DNA from 4 places in the Rhodococcus sp. NPDC057529 genome. Region 4 is predicted to be linked to each of the others. Evidence: riboswitches for the same ligand, from Rfam matches in the RefSeq annotation. Region 4 holds a riboswitch; each other region holds the start of a gene.
The links. A riboswitch is a leader RNA that binds a small molecule or an ion and turns the genes downstream of it on or off. The one in region 4 is predicted to bind S-adenosylmethionine.
Positions count from the first base shown of each region.

Region 1: it holds a riboswitch for S-adenosylmethionine, as region 4 does, so the genes downstream of both, ACFU5V_RS21715 (bifunctional o-acetylhomoserine/o-acetylserine sulfhydrylase) here and ACFU5V_RS00100 (aminotransferase class V-fold PLP-dependent enzyme) in region 4, are expected to answer to the same signal.
Region 2: it holds a riboswitch for S-adenosylmethionine, as region 4 does, so the genes downstream of both, ACFU5V_RS35370 (LLM class flavin-dependent oxidoreductase) here and ACFU5V_RS00100 (aminotransferase class V-fold PLP-dependent enzyme) in region 4, are expected to answer to the same signal.
Region 3: it holds a riboswitch for S-adenosylmethionine, as region 4 does, so the genes downstream of both, ACFU5V_RS29735 (putative leader peptide) here and ACFU5V_RS00100 (aminotransferase class V-fold PLP-dependent enzyme) in region 4, are expected to answer to the same signal.

Region 1 is NZ_JBHVEY010000010.1:265,599-269,804, reverse strand. It holds gene ACFU5V_RS21725 (MFS transporter) at 1-39, opposite strand, end outside; gene ACFU5V_RS21720 (NADP-dependent isocitrate dehydrogenase) at 243-1,466, opposite strand; SAM riboswitch class IV at 1,741-1,862, shown strand; gene ACFU5V_RS21715 (bifunctional o-acetylhomoserine/o-acetylserine sulfhydrylase) at 1,981-3,264, shown strand; gene ACFU5V_RS21710 (homoserine O-acetyltransferase) at 3,267-4,206, shown strand, end outside.
Region 2 is NZ_JBHVEY010000025.1:89,012-93,217, reverse strand. It holds gene ACFU5V_RS35385 (SDR family NAD(P)-dependent oxidoreductase) at 1-269, shown strand, start outside; gene ACFU5V_RS35380 (SDR family NAD(P)-dependent oxidoreductase) at 306-1,076, shown strand; gene ACFU5V_RS35375 (GNAT family N-acetyltransferase) at 1,485-1,988, opposite strand; SAM riboswitch class IV at 2,307-2,420, shown strand; gene ACFU5V_RS35370 (LLM class flavin-dependent oxidoreductase) at 2,480-3,562, shown strand; gene ACFU5V_RS35365 (NtaA/DmoA family FMN-dependent monooxygenase) at 3,586-4,206, shown strand, end outside.
Region 3 is NZ_JBHVEY010000017.1:146,298-150,503, forward strand. It holds gene ACFU5V_RS29725 (LLM class flavin-dependent oxidoreductase) at 1-821, shown strand, start outside; gene ACFU5V_RS29730 (NtaA/DmoA family FMN-dependent monooxygenase) at 837-2,231, shown strand; SAM riboswitch class I at 2,278-2,371, shown strand; gene ACFU5V_RS29735 (putative leader peptide) at 2,376-2,459, shown strand; gene ACFU5V_RS29740 (ABC transporter substrate-binding protein) at 2,615-4,206, shown strand, end outside.
Region 4 is NZ_JBHVEY010000001.1:18,263-22,468, reverse strand. It holds gene ACFU5V_RS00110 (hypothetical protein) at 1-100, opposite strand, end outside; gene ACFU5V_RS00105 (putative leader peptide) at 156-224, opposite strand; gene ACFU5V_RS00100 (aminotransferase class V-fold PLP-dependent enzyme) at 253-1,548, opposite strand; SAM riboswitch class IV at 1,600-1,714, opposite strand; gene ACFU5V_RS00095 (MlaD family protein) at 1,794-3,041, opposite strand; gene ACFU5V_RS00090 (hypothetical protein) at 3,038-3,160, opposite strand; gene ACFU5V_RS00085 (purine-cytosine permease family protein) at 3,334-4,206, shown strand, end outside.

The sequences.
Region 1 (4,206 bases), on a different contig from region 4:
ACCGAGGTGCTCGGGGCGGACCGGGGTGGAAGTGCTCACAGCAGAACTTTCGACTAGGCAGAAATACGACTACGCGGCGCACGGCGCCTCGTTGCGCAACGACCCACACCGGAATTCTCTTCCCCGGATTCCGCGTTTCGCGGCGCGAGCGGCCGTGAGATGACTCACCCGGTCCCGGACACGCGAAACGGGACACCCCGCCGAGGGGGGCATCCCGTTTCGTACTGCTGCGGCTTCGGCGCCTACTGCTCGGCGATGGCCTTCTGGAGGTTGATGTCCAGCTCACCGAGGAACTCCTCGGTGGTCAGGTAGCCCTGGTCGCCGCCGACCAGCATCGCGAGGTCCTTGGTCATCTGGCCGCCCTCGACGGTCTTGATGACCACGTCTTCGAGCTTCTGAGCGAAGCCGATGACGTCGGGGGTGTTGTCCAGCTTGCCGCGGTGCTCGAGTCCACGGGTCCACGCGAAGATCGACGCGATGGGGTTGGTGGACGTCGGCTTGCCCTGCTGATGCTGGCGGAAGTGACGCGTCACGGTGCCGTGCGCGGCCTCGGCCTCACACGTCTTTCCGTCCGGGGTCAGCAGCACGGAGGTCATGAGTCCGAGCGATCCGAAGCCCTGCGCGACGGTGTCGGACTGGACGTCGCCGTCGTAGTTCTTGCAGGCCCAGACGTAGCCGCCCTCCCACTTGAGCGCCGACGCGACCATGTCGTCGATGAGGCGGTGCTCGTAGGTGAGTCCTGCCGCGTCGAACTCCGGCTTGAACTCGGTCTCGTACACGTGCTGGAAGATGTCCTTGAACGCGCCGTCGTACGCCTTGAGGATGGTGTTCTTGGTCGACAGGTACACCGGGTAGTTCTGCTGCAGGCCGTAGTTGAGCGAGGCGCGCGCGAAGTCCTCGATGGACTTGGTGAAGTTGTACTGCCCCTGGACGACGCCGCCGCCGTCGGGGAAGTTCACCAGCTCGTGCTCGATCGGCTCGCTGCCGTCCTCGGGCGTGTAGGTGATCATCACCTTGCCGGGGCCGGGAACCTTGAAGTCGGTGGCGCGGTACTGGTCGCCGAAGGCGTGACGGCCGATGATGATCGGCTTCGTCCAGCCCGGGACCAGTCGCGGGACGTTGGAGATGATGATCGGCGCGCGGAAGATCGTGCCACCGAGAATGTTGCGGATGGTGCCGTTGGGCGACCGCCACATCTTCTTCAGGCCGAACTCCTCGACGCGTGCCTCGTCCGGGGTGATCGTCGCGCACTTGACGCCGACGCCGTGCTTCTTGATGGCGTTGGCCGCGTCGACGGTGACCTGGTCGTCGGTCTCGTCCCGGTACTCGATGCCGAGGTCGTAATACTCCAGGTTCACATCCAGGTAGGGATGGATCAGTTTGTCTTTGATGAACTGCCAGATGATGCGTGTCATCTCGTCGCCGTCGAGTTCGACGACGGTGCCCTCAACCTTGATCTTGGACATGGGTGCTTCGCGTCCTCCTAGGAAGTTTCCCTGGTTACACGGTTGCGGGCGCACTTCGTGAGTGGGTCCGCGAACGGTTCGCTTGTCAAACGTAGACGGTCACGGCGGCCGCCGGGGAGACCGTACTTAAACAAGACAAGCGTACTGCTATACGCGGGTCGCGCAATATGCAGGTGTGAAATCCCACACCTACCGGCGGGTAACTTTTCCCTGCTCGCGGCCCGGTTCGGTGCCGTTTCCGGTCGCTTTACCGCAGCCGCTAAGATTCAACAGAGGTCATGAGTGCCAGCAACGAGCCCCGGCTAGCTGGCCGGCAACCCTCCACCGCGGTGGGGTGCCCCGGGTGATGACCTGGTTCCCTGATTCATACACACAGTCGGGTGACAAGCGCGGGTCCGACATCGGAGGTTCATGATGTGTTGTTGTTGTCGTAGATAGACCCCAGACAAGCCCTGTGCGCGAAGCGAATGAACTCCTCGTCCGCGCCTCGTCAGACCACTGGAGTAGACAGCACATGACCGAGAACTGGTCGTTCGAGACCAAGCAGATCCACGCCGGGCAGACGTCCGACGCGACCACCAAGGCGCGGGCGCTGCCGATCTACCAGACCACCTCGTACACGTTCGACAGCACCGACCATGCTGCCGCGCTGTTCGGTCTGGCCGAGCCCGGCAACATCTACACCCGCATCATGAACCCCACCCAGGACGCGGTCGAACAGCGCATCGCCGCCCTCGAAGGCGGCGTCGCCGCCCTGCTGCTGTCGTCCGGGCAGGCCGCCGAGACGTTCGCGATCCTGAACCTCGCCGAGGCAGGCGACCACATCGTCTCCAGCCCGCGCCTCTACGGCGGCACGTACAACCTCTTCCACTACACGCTGCCCAAGCTCGGCATCGAGGTCTCGTTCGTCGAAGACCCCGACGACCTCGAGCAGTGGAAGAACGCCGTCCGGGAGAACACGCGGGCGTTCTACGGCGAGACCATCTCCAATCCCCGCAACGACGTGCTCGACCTGCCCGGAATCTCCGGCGTCGCACACCAGCACGGAATCCCGCTGATCGTCGACAACACCGTGGCCACCCCCTACCTGATCCGCCCGCTCGAGCACGGCGCGGACATCGTGGTGCACTCGGCCACCAAGTACCTCGGCGGCCACGGCACGGCCATCGCGGGCGTCATCGTCGACGGCGGCACGTTCGACTGGACCCAGGGCAGGCACAGCAGCTTCACCACCCCGGACCCGAGCTACCACGGCGTCGTCTACTCCGAACTCGGGCCGCCCGCCTACGCCCTCAAGGCGCGCGTGCAGTTGCTGCGCGACCTCGGTTCCGCGATCTCCCCGTTCAACGCGTTCCTCATCGCGCAGGGCCTCGAGACGCTGAGCCTGCGGATGGAGCGGCACGTGTCCAACGCGACCGCCGTGGCGCAGTACCTGGAGGCGCGGCCGGAGATCGTGTCCGTCGGATACGCCGGACTCCCGTCGTCACCGTGGTACGACCGAGCCAAGCAGATCGCGCCGAGGGGTGCGGGTGCCATCGTGACGTTCGAACTCGCCGGCGGCATCGACGCGGGCAAGAAGTTCGTCAACGCCCTCACCCTGCACAGCCACGTCGCGAACATCGGCGACGTCCGCTCGCTGGTGATCCACCCGGCGTCCACCACACACTCCCAGCTGACCCCGGAGGAGCAGGCCGCCAGCGGCGTCACCCCCGGACTGGTCCGGCTGGCAGTCGGCATCGAAGGGATCGACGACATCATCGCCGATATCGAATCCGGAATTACGGCGGCGGCATCTTGACCGTGAGCGCAGTGCAGAACCTCCCCGTGGCCGACGGACGTCTCGGCACCGTCGACATCGGATCGCTCGAGCTCGAGAACGGCGCGGTGATCCCGTCCGTGACTCTCGCCGTGCAGCGGTGGGGCGAGCTGTCCCCGAACCGCGACAACGTGGTCCTCGTCGAGCACGCCCTCACCGGCGACTCCCACGTCACCGGCCCCGTCACCGACGAGCACCCCTCCCCCGGCTGGTGGACCGGAATGGTCGGCCCGGGTGCGCCGATCGACACCGACGAGTGGTGCGTCGTCGCGACCAACGTCCTCGGTGGCTGCCGGGGCACCACCGGCCCCGGTTCGATCGCGGAGGACGGCCGCCCGTGGGGCAGCCGCTTCCCGGAAATCTCCATCCGCGACCAGATCGCGGCCGAGAAGAAGTTCACCGACCTGCTGGGCATCGAGAAGCTGGCGTCCGTGGTCGGTGGTTCGATGGGCGGCATGCGCGCGCTCGAGTGGGCCGTCACGTACCCGGACCAGGTGGCGTCGGCGCTCGTTCTCGCGGTCGGCGCCCGCGCCACCGCGGACCAGATCGGCACGCAGACCACCCAGATCGAGGCCATCACCAGCGACCCCGACTGGCTGGGCGGCGACTACCACGACACCGGCCGGATCCCCCGGACCGGACTGCGCATCGCCCGCAGGATCGCGCACCTCACGTACCGCACCGAGAGCGAACTCGACTCCCGGTTCGCGAACTCGCCGCAGGACGGCGAGGACCCGTGGCGCGGCGGGCGGTACTCTGTCGAAAGTTACCTCCAGCATCAGGCCGACAAGCTGGTCGGCAGGTTCGACCCGGGCACGTACGTGCTGCTGTCCGAGGCGATGAACCGGCACGACGTGGGCCGCGGACGCGGGGGCATCGCGGCGGCGCTCGGGACGATCACCGCACCCGTCATCGTGGGCGGCG
Region 2 (4,206 bases), on a different contig from region 4:
TGCTCGGGTTGACGAAAGCCGCAGCAGTCGAATACGGCTCGCACGGAGTGCGTGTCAATGCGGTCGGACCCAGTTTCGCGCGGGTGGGATTCACCGCCGACAAGATCAGCGACGACGCCCAGTGGGATTCGATGGCAGCACAACATCCATTGGGCCGAACCGCGACTCCGGACGACATCGCCGATGCGGTGGCACATCTTGCGAGCGAGAGTTCGTCTTATGTCACCGGTCAGCTTCTCCTCGTCGACGGCGGATACACCGCGCAGTAGAGCGTTCACGACGGAATCGATAACAAGTGAGGCAATATGATTGACGATCACCAGGGTGCCGGCCGTGTAGCAATCGTCACCGGTGCCGGTGGCGGGATCGGCGCCGCGACGGTGCGCCGATTGGTTGCGGACGGGATCCGCGTCGCGGCCGTCGACCTCGACGAGCAGGCTGTAAAGGAGTTGGAGAGCGAACTCGGAGAATGCTGTTTGGCGGTCGGTGCCGATGTCTCCACCCACGACGGAACACGAGCGTATGTCGACGCGGCACGCGCGCATTTCGGGCGCATCGACTACCTGCACAACAACGCCGGAATCGAGGGGTCGGCGACCGCTCTCGACGAGAGCGACCCGGACCAGTTCGGGCAGGTACTCGCGGTCAACGCGGGTAGCGTGTACTTCGGAATGCGGGAAGTGCTTCCGCACCTGTATGCGCAGGGGCGAGGCGCCATCGTCAACACCGCAAGCCAGGCCGGAATCCGAGGTGTTCCCCGGCTCTCCGCGTATGCCGCCAGCAAGCACGCGGTCGTCGGACTGACCCGAAGCGCCGCCCTGGAGGCGGGGGGACGCGGCGTCCGGGTCAATGCCGTCGCGCCCGGTCAGATCGCGACCCGCATGATCGACAGCCTCGAGGAGCAGTGGGCGCCCGGCAACGCGGCAACTGTCCACGACCAGCTCATCTCGCAGATCCCACTCGGCCGATATGGCACAGCCGACGAGATCGCGACGCTGGTCGCCTGGCTGTTGTCGGATGATGCGTCGTTCGTGAACGGTGCCGTCTACACCGCTGACGGCGGAACCACCGCGTAACGACGGCACGTGCGGAGAGAGGCGCCCGGATCGTCCGGGCGCCGACCGCAGGCCTTGGCGTTCTTCGGCCGAACCGGCATAGTTGTGGTCGGTATCGAACCCGGCGCCTCGTCGAGCCGAGGAGATTCGATCTGCGAGTCCTGGCCGCGAGCGGCAAACCGATCGATCGCGGCCGTGTCGAGTCGATTCTGACTCGCAGGACGCCGGAGCCGATCAAGCAGTGCGTAGTCGATCTCGGAGTTCTCGTGACCGATGAACCGACCGTGGTTGAGGCCGATCCCGCGCTCGGGATGCCGCGTCGCCTGTGCATCCCATTGCACAGTTCGGGTGACCGATACGGCGTATATCGCCGCAGCGGTTATCCGAATTGACCAACGACGACCAGCACGGCCGTATGCAACGCGTTACCTACCCGAACACCTTCTCGAAGCAGTTCGAGAAGGGGAGGGCCTCGTAGGGCGAGAAGGTCGGGATCCGCGAGTAGCCACTCTTCTCGTACAGCCTGACCGCGTCGGGTTGCCGGTCGCCGGTCTGGAGGATCAAACGGGGTCGCCTCGCGTCTCGTGCCGCATCCTCGACCGCGGTGAGCAGCGCGGTCGAGACCCCGGTTCCGCGTTCTTCCTTGACGACGAACATCCGCTTCAACTCGAGATCGTCGCCGTTCCAGCGCAAGGCCGCGTGGCCCACGGCTCGTGGCTCCGCAGACTCGAGGTCTCTGACATACACCAGAACGGTGAGATGCACCGATTCCGGATCCACCGCATTGGTGGCTGCCCGAACGGCGTCCGACACACGATCGGAATACCTGGGGCCGACTTCCGCTGCCATGGCCGCCCGCAATGCCACCGCGTCGGGATCGGACCACGAGGCTGTGCGGACGACGAACTCGGTGCGCGTGGCGCTTTCGGTCATGACTGTTCTCCGTACGACTAGATTCGACGAATGACGGTGTCATGACGAGGACGCCTCGGTCGATAGTTGAAATCACTGCAACCTCAATGACATCCGACGAGTGAAACTCTTCCGTTCGGAGCGCGATTGGGCTAACGGGCCGATGCCGCGTCGTCGCGCCGACGGTCGTTCCGTCCGCGAATGGTGTGCCGTCAGGTGAATTTCAATCACCGGGATCGTAAAGCTACGCGTGGCCCCCTTCGTGGGCTATGGGAAGCATTGAGCATGTTGTGACGGTGCGCTTTTCGGCCTTACGTGTCGTGATACATTCATGTCGACGGTCATGAGTACCAGCATCAAGCCCTGGCTTGCTGGTCGGCAACCCTCCCGCGCGGCGGGGTGCTCCAGGTGACGACCCGGCGGAATCGACAACTGATTCCGCAAGCGCGCAAGGAGTCCGTGGACCCTGGTTCTCCGGTGCGCGTCCGCACTCCTTCGAAAGGACTTTCGTCGTGGTTCGAGCGCCCAAACCGCTACACCTGGCAGTCGAGGTAGATGGCGCGGGAGGTCATCCCGCCGCGTGGCGTGTGTGGGGGCGCCCGCCTGCCGATGTGGTCTGTCCCCGGGTTCTCCGGTCGGTCGTGGACACAGCCGAGGCTGCCGGTTTCGCGCTGGTCACCATCGACGACCGAATGGTGCCGGGGGAGGGCGCATACCCCTTGGGACGGTTGGATGCTGGGACGCGTGCGTCGTTCGTGGCGACGACGACGGCCACTATCGGGGTGGCGCCGACGGTGCACGTCCTCACCACCGAACCGTTCCATCTCGCGACGCAGCTGGCCAGCCTCGATCACGGCAGTCGGGGTCGCGCGGCATGGGTGGTCGGCTCGGACAACTCCGCGGACGTCAATGGTGCAGTCGGATTCGAGCCACGTGCCCCCGAGGCCGTACGGCGCGAGGTTCGAGACGTCATCGAGCTCGCCCGGCAGCTCTGGGATTCGTGGGAGGACGATGCCGTGATCCGCGATGCCGCGACGGGTCGCTACCTCGATCCCGACAAGGTGCACCACGTCAGGTTCGAGGGCGAATTCTTCAGCGTCGTCGGACCGCTCATCACACCCCGTTCACCGCAGGGGCAGATAGTCGTCGTGGGAGCTGCGGAACTGGGGGTGCCGGATCTTCTCGACATTGTGCTGCTGTCCGGTCGGGATGTGACCGACATCGGGATGTCGGCGGCGGGACAGCGGGCCGTGACCTTCGCCGATGTCGAGGTGATTCTCGATACGAAGACCGAGTCCGCGCAGTCGCGCCTTGCCCGCCTCGATGGGTATGCGCTGTGGCCGGACCGGGGACGCCTTCGATTCGCGGGTTCGGCACGAGACTTCGTCGACCTGGTGCGGTCCCTGGCGGACACGGTGGACGGTGTCCGGATCCATCCCGCCGTCGTCACCACTGATCTCGCCGTTCTGGTCGACGAGGTCCTTCCCATATTGCAGGAGTTGTCACTGCATCGGATTCCGAAACCGGGCTCGACGTTGCGGGAGACGCTCGGACTACGTCGGCCGCTCAGCCGCTTCGCATCGACCACCAGCTAGCCACGACCAGGCAGGAGTTTGCCATGTCCACTCCGGACACCGGAGCACCGTATGATGCCGACGCGCAGGTCCACCTCGGTGTTTTCTACCCGGGAATCGGCCCGCAGACGGTGTGGGAAGATTCCAAGGCCCCCGACCAGGTATCCCCGGAAACCTTCCTGCGGGTTGCTCAAACCTTGGAACGGGGCTTGTTCGATGCGTTCTTCCTCGGCGACGGCCAGCGTGTGCGGGAGAACCGCGGTGCGGCACTGGCCACCGACATTGCGGGCCGTCCCGACGCCATCACTCAACTGTCGGCGCTTGCCGGGGTGACCAGCCGGATCGGTCTCGTCGCCACGCAGAACACCACGTACAGTCTGCCGGTCGACCTTGTGCGGCGGCTGGGAAGCTTGGATGTCCTGTCCGACGGACGGGCGGGATGGAACATCGTCACCACCGACAACGCGTGGACCGGCGAGAACTTCCGGCGCGGTGGATGGCTGCCGCACGAACGCCGCTACGAGCGGGCCACCGAACTCGTCGAATTGGCCAAGGAATACTGGGACGCGTGGTCGCTCGCCGATGTCGCCACGGATGCCCACCAGGACAGTTGGCTGCCGGCCGACCGATCTGCGGGCATCGCACGGAACAGTGACCTTCTGCAC
Region 3 (4,206 bases), on a different contig from region 4:
CGACCACCAGCACGATCGGGCTCGTCCCGGTGGTCGGCAGCACCTACGCCGAACCGTTTCACACGTCCTCCCAACTCGCGACACTCGACTATGCGTCGCGGGGACGCGGCGGCTGGATCGCCGCACGCGACACCGACCCGCGGGTCGCGGGCGCACTGGGCCGGACCGAGATCACCGCACCCGCCGACCTCGCGCGGGAGGAGCGGGACGCGATCGCCGTGATCCGGGACCTGTGGGATTCCTGGGAGGACGACGCGGTGATCCGCGACTACGCCACCGGCCGTTTCGTCGACCGCGACCGACTGCACTACCTCGACTTCCGGGGCGAGACGTACTCGGTGAAGGGTCCGGCGATCGTGCCGCGGCCGCCGCAGGGGCAACTGGTGGTGTTCGGGCTCGACGGGCAGACCGATCCGTCCCAGGTCGACGTGGTGCTGGTGTCCGGGACGACGCCCGGTGACATCGCCGACGCCGCCGCGCGGGCGAAGGACCGCGGGGCGGCGCTGGTGTTCGCCGAACTCGACGTGGCGCTCGGCGCAGCCACTCCCGCCCCGTCGAGCGAGCGGCTGTCGTTCGCCGGCGAGGCCACCGGACTGGTGGAACTGCTGCGCGCACTGGATCCGCACGTCGACGGTGTGCGTCTGCATCCCGCCGTGGTCGACGAGGACCTCCCGGTGCTGGCGCGGTACGTGATCCCGGCACTCCTGCGCGCCGGTGTCGCCCACCGTCCCGTACCCGGTTCGACCCTGCGCAGCACGCTCGGACTCGACCGCCCCGCCAACCGATTCCGGGCCGACCGCCTCGCAGAATCCTCTCGCTGAAAGGTTGTGGAGATCATGACCGACAACTCGTACGCCCGGCCCGATGCCCAGGTGCATTTCGGGGTCTTCTTCCAAGGCGTCAACCACACGACGATCTGGTCGGATCCGACGAGCGGATCGCAGATCGACTTCGAAACGTTCCGTCGGGTGGCACAGACCGCCGAGCGGGGCCTGTTCGACGCCTTCTTCCTGGGTGAGGGTCTGCGCCTGCGGGAACAGGAAGGCAAGATCCTCGATCTCGACATCGTGGGCAGGCCGGACGCGATCACCCAGCTGTCGGCGCTGGCCGGCATCACCCGGCGCATCGGGCTGGTGGCCACCCAGAACACCACCTACAACGAACCGGCCGACCTCGCCCGGCGACTGTCCGGGCTGGACCTGCTGTCCGGCGGACGCGCCGGCTGGAACGCCGTCACCACGGACAACGCGTGGACCGGGGAGAACTTCCGGCGCGGCGGCTTCCTCGATCACGCCGACCGGTACGAACGGGCCGGGCAGTTCCTGGGCGTCGCCCGGGCGATCTGGGACGCGTGGGCCGACGGCGCCGTCGCGACGAGCACCGAGGCGCCGTCCTGGGCCACCGCGGGCAGTGTGGAGGACGTGTCGCGGCGCACGTCGCAGTTCGATGTCACGATCACCCCCACCCTGCCGCGCAGCGCCCAGGGCCATCCCGTCATCTTCCAGGCCGGCGACTCACCGGCAGGCAGGGACTTCGCGGCCACGCACGCCGACGTCATCTTCTCCCGGCACGGAACCCATTTCGACGAGGCGCTCGCTTTCGCCGACGACATCCGGGCGAGACTGCGCCGAGCGGGGCGCCCCGAGGACGACGTCAAGATTTTGCCGGGCACCCAGATCGTGCTCGCGGAGAACGCGTCCGAGGTGGAGGACAAGGTCCGCTGGGTCCGCGAAGGCCAGTACACCGGGCAGACGGCGCTGTCGCTGGTCGGGCAGGTGTGGGGCCGCGATCTTTCCGATCGCGACCCGGACGGTCCACTGCCCGACTTCGATCCGGTGCCCGCACCGATCTCCGTCACCCGCGGGGCCGCCCGCGACGGCAAGGACCCGCTCGCCATCGCCCGCGAGTGGCGGGCCCTGGCGGAGGCGCAGAACCTGTCGCTGCGGCAGGTCGCGATCGCGACGACTCAGCGGTCCGGTTTCGCGGGTACCCCCGGGCAGGTCGCCGACGAACTCACCCGGTGGGTGCGCAGTGGCGCGACCGACGGATTCAATGTTTCGCCGTATCTGGTGCCCACCGGACTCGACGAGATCGTCGACCTGCTCGTGCCCGAACTGCAGGAGCGCGGCTCGTACCGAACGCAATACGAAGGCGCGACGCTGCGTGAGCATCTCGGTCTCCGCCCGCCGCTGTCGCGACGGGAACTCCCGCCCCGGCAGGCAGTCGGGTAGCGGGGGCCGTGTGGCGCGGCGACCGGCGATCTCTTACACTTGGTAACGACCATCCAGAGCGACCGAGAGACCTGGCTCGTTGACGTCGCAGCAACCCCCCGCCCCGCGGGTGCGGGTGCTACCGCCGGGATCGATGGAGGAACCATGTTGACCGAAGGCTTCGTGAGCGCCTGGGGGCGTCTGCACGTCGATCTCTGCCGGTTGTCCACCTCCATCTGTCACAGCTGATCTGACACCCCGGCACCTGCCCGGGGTTCCTGCTCTACACACCGCATCCGCGTCGGATCCGGTGTCCCTCACCTTTCTGTGCGCGTGAGCGCTGCCCACTCGACGGTCGGCGCGCACGGCACTTCTTCGAGATCACGGAGTTCTCGGTGCCATCAGTGCCTTTGTCCTCGTCCCACCGCGGCCGCATCGCGGCAGGTATCGGCGCCGCCGCCGTGCTGGCCACGGCGCTCACCGCCTGCGGTGGCGGCTCCAGCAGTTCCTCCGCGGACGCGGGCCCGCCGCAGCCCGGCGGCACCCTCCGCTACGGCCTGTCCCAGGCACCCACGTGCGCCGACCCCGCGCAGTCGGGCACCAACCAGACGATCTACGTGGCCCGGCAGGTGGTGGACTCGCTCACCGACCAGGACCCGGAGACGGGCGAACTGAAGCCGTGGCTGGCCGAGAGCTGGGACACCGACGCCGACGCGTCCTCCTTCACGTTCCACCTGAAGGAGGGGGTGACGTTCAGTGACGGAACACCTTTCACCGCGGAGTCGGTGAAGAAGAACCTCGACGCCATCGTGAACACGCTCACCGGTGCCAAGGCCGCACTGGGTGCCAGCTACCTCACCGGGTACACGGGCACCACCGTGATCGACCCGCAGACCGCGCAGGTCGACTTCGCCGCACCCAACGCGCAGTTCCTCCAGGCGTCGTCCACCCCGCAGCTCGGCATCCTGTCCGACAGTTCCGTCGCGAAGTCCGCCGAGGAGCGGTGCACCGGCAACATCTCGGGCACCGGGCCGTTCACGTACGCCGACTACCAGCAGGACAAGTCGGTCACCCTCGCCAAGCGCGCCGGATACAACTGGGGTTCCGACGTGTTCGCCCACGACGGCGAGGCCTACCTCGACACCATCGAGTTCACCGTCGTCCCCGAATCCGGTGTCCGCACGGGCAGCCTGTCCTCGGGACAGCTGGACGCGATCAGCGACGCGCTGCCGCAGGACGCCCCGCAGATCGAAGGTGCGGGCGGGCAGGTGCTCACCACCTCGAATCCCGGAACCCCGTTCGGCTTCCAGCCCAACGTGACCCGCGGACCGCTCGTCGACCCCGTCGTGCGCAGCGCGCTGGTGCCGGCGATCAACCGGCAGGAACTGGTCGACACCGTGCTCGGCCCCAACTTCAAGCCGGCCACCAGCACCCTGGCCAGCCGCACCCCGGGCTACGTGGCACTGCCCGACGTGACGTACGACCCGGAGAAGGCGAAGTCGATCCTGGATCAGGCGGGCTGGGTGCCCGGCGCCGACGGCATCCGCGAGAAGGGTGGTCAGAAGCTCGCCTTCCCCGTGCTGTTCAGCTCTGTATTCGCCGGCAACCAGGCCATCCTCGAACTGGTGCAGCAGCAGCTCAGAGCGGTGGGAGTGGACCTGCAGCTCGACCTCGTGTCGACCCCGGAAGCCACCGCTCGCCAGAATTCCAAGGACTTCGACGCCACCTACTACAACAGCACCCGCGCCGACGGCGACATCCTGCGCACACAGTTCGGGCTCGAAGGCCGCAATCTGAACAGCCGCGGCCCGATTCCCGCGCTCGACGACGTGCTGACGAAGCAGCTCGCCACCACCGATCCCGCCGCGCGGAGCGCGCTCGTCGCCGACGCCCAGCAGCAGGTCCTCGACAACGGCCTGTGGATCCCCACGGTGGAGTTGTCGCAGGCGATCGGCGCGGGCCCGAACGTGCAGGACCTGAAGTTCGAGGCCTCGGC
Region 4 (4,206 bases):
GCGTGCCTGCGGCGCCCTCGGCGGCCGGGTGGTGTCCTGATCCGGTCAGCTCGACGGCGACGCGAAGGGGACGGGAAACGAAGGCATTGTCTCGAGACATAGGGGTTCCTCGGGAATGACGTGTGCGTGTGAGTGAAACGGAGCGGGAAGACCGGTCAGCTCGAACACATACCCGAGGCGGTTCGGCACAGATCGACATGCCGACGGCACCAGTGAGCAATCATTGTGCTCCCAGCCTGCGATGCCATGCCGTCATACTAGCGCGTCTCGCGAAAAGCGGGTCTCGGGCACCGGATTCCACTGGCCGCTCTCCTTGGCGTAGGCCCAGTTCCGGCGTCCCGCCACCAGGGTGCGCACGGCGTCGACCAGCCGATCCACGTCCTCCGAGCAGCTTCCGAGACCCAGGCTGACCCGCACGGCGCCGTCGGGCCTGCCGAGGCGGCCGAGCAGCGGGTGTGCGCAGAAGCGTCCGTCGCGAACCCCGATTCCGTGTTCGGCGGACAGGTAGGCGGCGATCTCCCCCGGCTCGAAACCGTCGATCGTGAACGTCACGATCCCCACGGTGTCGGGGGCGTCCGACCACAGCCGCAGGAACTCCAGGCCGTCGACGGAGCCGAGGCCGTCGAGCAGCCGGCCGGTGAGCGCCGCCTCGTGTTCGGCCACCGTGCCGAAGTCCAGTTCGGACAGCGCATCGCACGCGGCGGCGAGGGCCGCGGCGCCGAGCACGTTGGGGGTTCCCGCCTCGTGCCGGGCGGGGGAAGGCGCCCACTGAGTGGATTCGACGGTCACGTTCCGGACCGCGCCGCCGCCCGCGAGGTAGGGCTCGGCGGCGTCGAGCCAGTCCCGGCGGCCCACGAGCACGCCGGCGCCGAACGGGGCGTACAGCTTGTGCCCGGAGAAGGCGAGGTAGTCGACACCCCACTCCTCGACGTCGATGCGGCGGTGCGGTGCCAGCTGAGCGGCGTCGACGAGAATCCGTGCGCCGCAACGATGCGCCACCTCGGCGAGGGCGGCGATCGGCAGCACCTCGCCGGTGACGTTGGAGGCACCCGTCACCGCGAGCAGGGCGGTGGGCTTGGAGCACAGTTCGGCGACGAGCAGCCGGACGGTCTCGGCCAGCGTGTCCGCGGCCCGCACGACGCGAGAATCCTTCCACGGCAGCAGGTTCGCGTGGTGTTCGATGTCGAGGACGACGGTGCTGCCGGGAACGCAACCGGCGAGCAGGTTCAGCGAGTCGGTGGTGTTGCGGGTGAACACCACCACCTGGTCGTCACACGCTCCGACGAACCGGGCCACCGAGTCGCGGGCCTTCTCGTAGCACTCGGTCGACACCCGCGAGGCGTAACCGGCGCCGCGGTGCACGCTGGAGTACGTCGGAAGCAGTGCGCCTATACGGTCCGTCACCTGTGCCAACGCCGGCGCACTGGCCGCGTAGTCGAAGTTCACATACGTGCAGTCGCCGCCCTGAACGAGCGGAACCCGCAGGTCGGAACCCGAAACCTGAGCCAGGGGGGCAACACACACGTCAGCGGTCAATACAGCAGTCATCACGACATCCCTCGTAGTCAGGGACTCGTCGCAGGGTCGGCGCCCTCTCGGAGTCCGCGCTTGCCGGGTTCGGTATGAACCTCAGCCTGGTCGTCACCCGGAGCACCCCGCCGCGGTGGAGGGTTGCCGACCAGCTAGCCGGGGCTTGACGCTGGTACTCGTGACCTGTTTCGAAGATTGCAGGATCGGCGCGCAGTTGTCAACTCGACACCGGAAGGGTCCGGGATCCGGGCTCGGCGCTCGCGTCAGCCGGGGGTGACTCCGAGCAGCGGGGCGAGCTGATTCGCAATCGGGTTGAGGTCCAGCTTGTTCGGGTCCTTCTTGGGTGTGGAGTCCCACGGCTGAACGGTGGCGGGGTCGCCGAACACGATCCGATTCGCGCTGCGGACGCCGGTGAGACTGCCCTGCGGGGCCGCACAGGTGGCGGCGGTGTTCTGCGGGAAGTCCTGCTGCGTGTCGTCGAAGTTCGGATCCTGGCTCTTCATCTCCCGGAGGATCGCCTGGGTGCCCTCGTACCCGACGGTGCACGACGGCGGGTTGTTCGTCTCGGCCACCAGGCCCAGGTGCACGGTTCCGTCGTCGGGAGCGATGGTCGACGACGCCGCCGCCACGCCCGGCAGGTACACGAAGAGGGTGCGCAGGGCCGTCGCCTGCACGGAGATCACCTTCGCCGTGGCCGACAGGTTGGCGAGGCCGGCCGTGATTCCGGGTCCCGCCTCCGAGACCAGTTGCCCCAGTTGTCCGCTCGCCGGGTTTCCGTTGTCGATCAGCTGCCGGACGTCGGGGTCGCTGCTGCGCAGGCGATCCGCGAGCGAGTCCAGGTCGGAACTGAAATCCTTGATCGCCGAGGACTGTTCGGACTGCGTGCCCAGCACGGTCCGGCCGTCGCGCAGCAGTGCCACGGTGCGGTCGAGCGATTCGGCGCCCGACGCCGACAGCCCGGACAGCGAGTCCGCCAGCGACTGAAGGTCTTCGCCCTTTCCGTCGAAGGCCGCGCCGAGTTCGGTCACGACGGTGTGGAGCGCGTCGATCGGCACGGATTCGGTCAATCCCTGCGTGCCGGCAAGCAATTCCTCGACAGGCACCGGCGTGGACGTGTCCCGGGCGGCGATGCGGGAACCGTCCGTCAGGAACGGTCCCCGATCAGCAGAGGGCTGCAGGTCGACGTACTGCTCACCGATCGCCGACCGGTTCGCCACAACGGCTTTCGCGGACGCAGGAATGCCGGGCGCGCTCTTGTCGATCCTCAATTCGACGACGACGCCGTCCGCGGCGAGAGACATGTTCCCGACACGGCCGACCGGCACGCCGCGGTAGGTGACTTCGGCGTTGGTGAAGATGCCGCCCGACGTCTCCAGTTCGAGATTCACGGTGTATTCGCCGAAGCCGAGGAGGTTGTCGAGGCGCACGTAGTGGGCGCCCACGTAGACGAGCCCCGCGACGGCGACGAGTACGAAGCCGATCAGCTGCCACCGGACCATCGGCGACCTCACGGTGCGCCCTCGATGTCGCGTCGGTCGAGCGCCGTCCCTGCGGCGGCGACCGGGTGCCGGTTCACGGTTCGGCTGGTGGTGGCGGCAGGCACAGGCACTCCGATGACTGATGAATACATGAGACGAGCGGTCACACATATATCTAGCCCGATTGCCGGAGCAGCGCAAACTCCGCGCAGCCCACGGTGGCGCACGTCACCATCCGGTATTGACTGAATTTTCAGTTTGGAATATGTTCGGTAGCCAACAGGACGTGATACCTGTCACCTCCGCCCCGAATGTGAGGTCCGCAGTGTCCACGAATCTCGACCCGACGACGCCCCTCGACGACACCGCCCCCTCCCCACCGGAGGACCGGTTCGGCCACGTCGAGACGATCGGCGTGGAGTACATCCCCGAATCGGAACGCGATTCGCGACCGCTCAACATGCTCGCGGTGTTCTTCGGCGGCAATCTGGCGTTCTCCGTGATCGTGTTCGGCTGGCTCCCCATCACATTCGGGCTCAGCTTCGGCAGCGCGGTGGCGGCCAGCGCGATCGGCATCGGGCTCGGAACGCTCCTCATCGCTCCCCTGTCGCTCCTGGGCCCGCGCACCGGCACGAACAACACCGTGTCGAGTGGTGCGCACTTCGGAGTGAGCGGGCGGATGATCGGCTCGGGACTCACCCTCCTCTTCGCCCTCGCCTACGCGGCGATCGCGGTCTGGACCTCGGGTGACGCACTGATCGCCGCCGCCCACCGCCTGTTCGGCACACCGGTCGACAACGGCATGCTCGCCCTCGGCTACGGCATCATCGCCGCCGAGATCGTGGCCGTCGCACTGTTCGGGCACGGCACGGTGGTCGCGCTCCAGAAGTTCGTGCTGCCCGTCGTCGCCGCACTGCTCCTGCTGGGGGTCTTCGCGTTCGGTGGCCACTTCGACGGCGGCGCGGGCAGCGGCGACTACCTGCTCGGCGGCTTCTGGCCGACCTGGATTCTGGCCGTGGTCCTCGCCGTCGGCGGTCCGCTGTCCTACGCCCCGACGCTCGGCGACTACAGCAGGCGGATCTCCCGGGAACGGTTCAGCGACCGTTCGATCGTCGCGGCCACCATGGCCGGCATCTTCTTCGGACTGTTCCTGACCGCGGCGTTCGGATCGTTCACGGCGTCGACGTTCACCACGCTG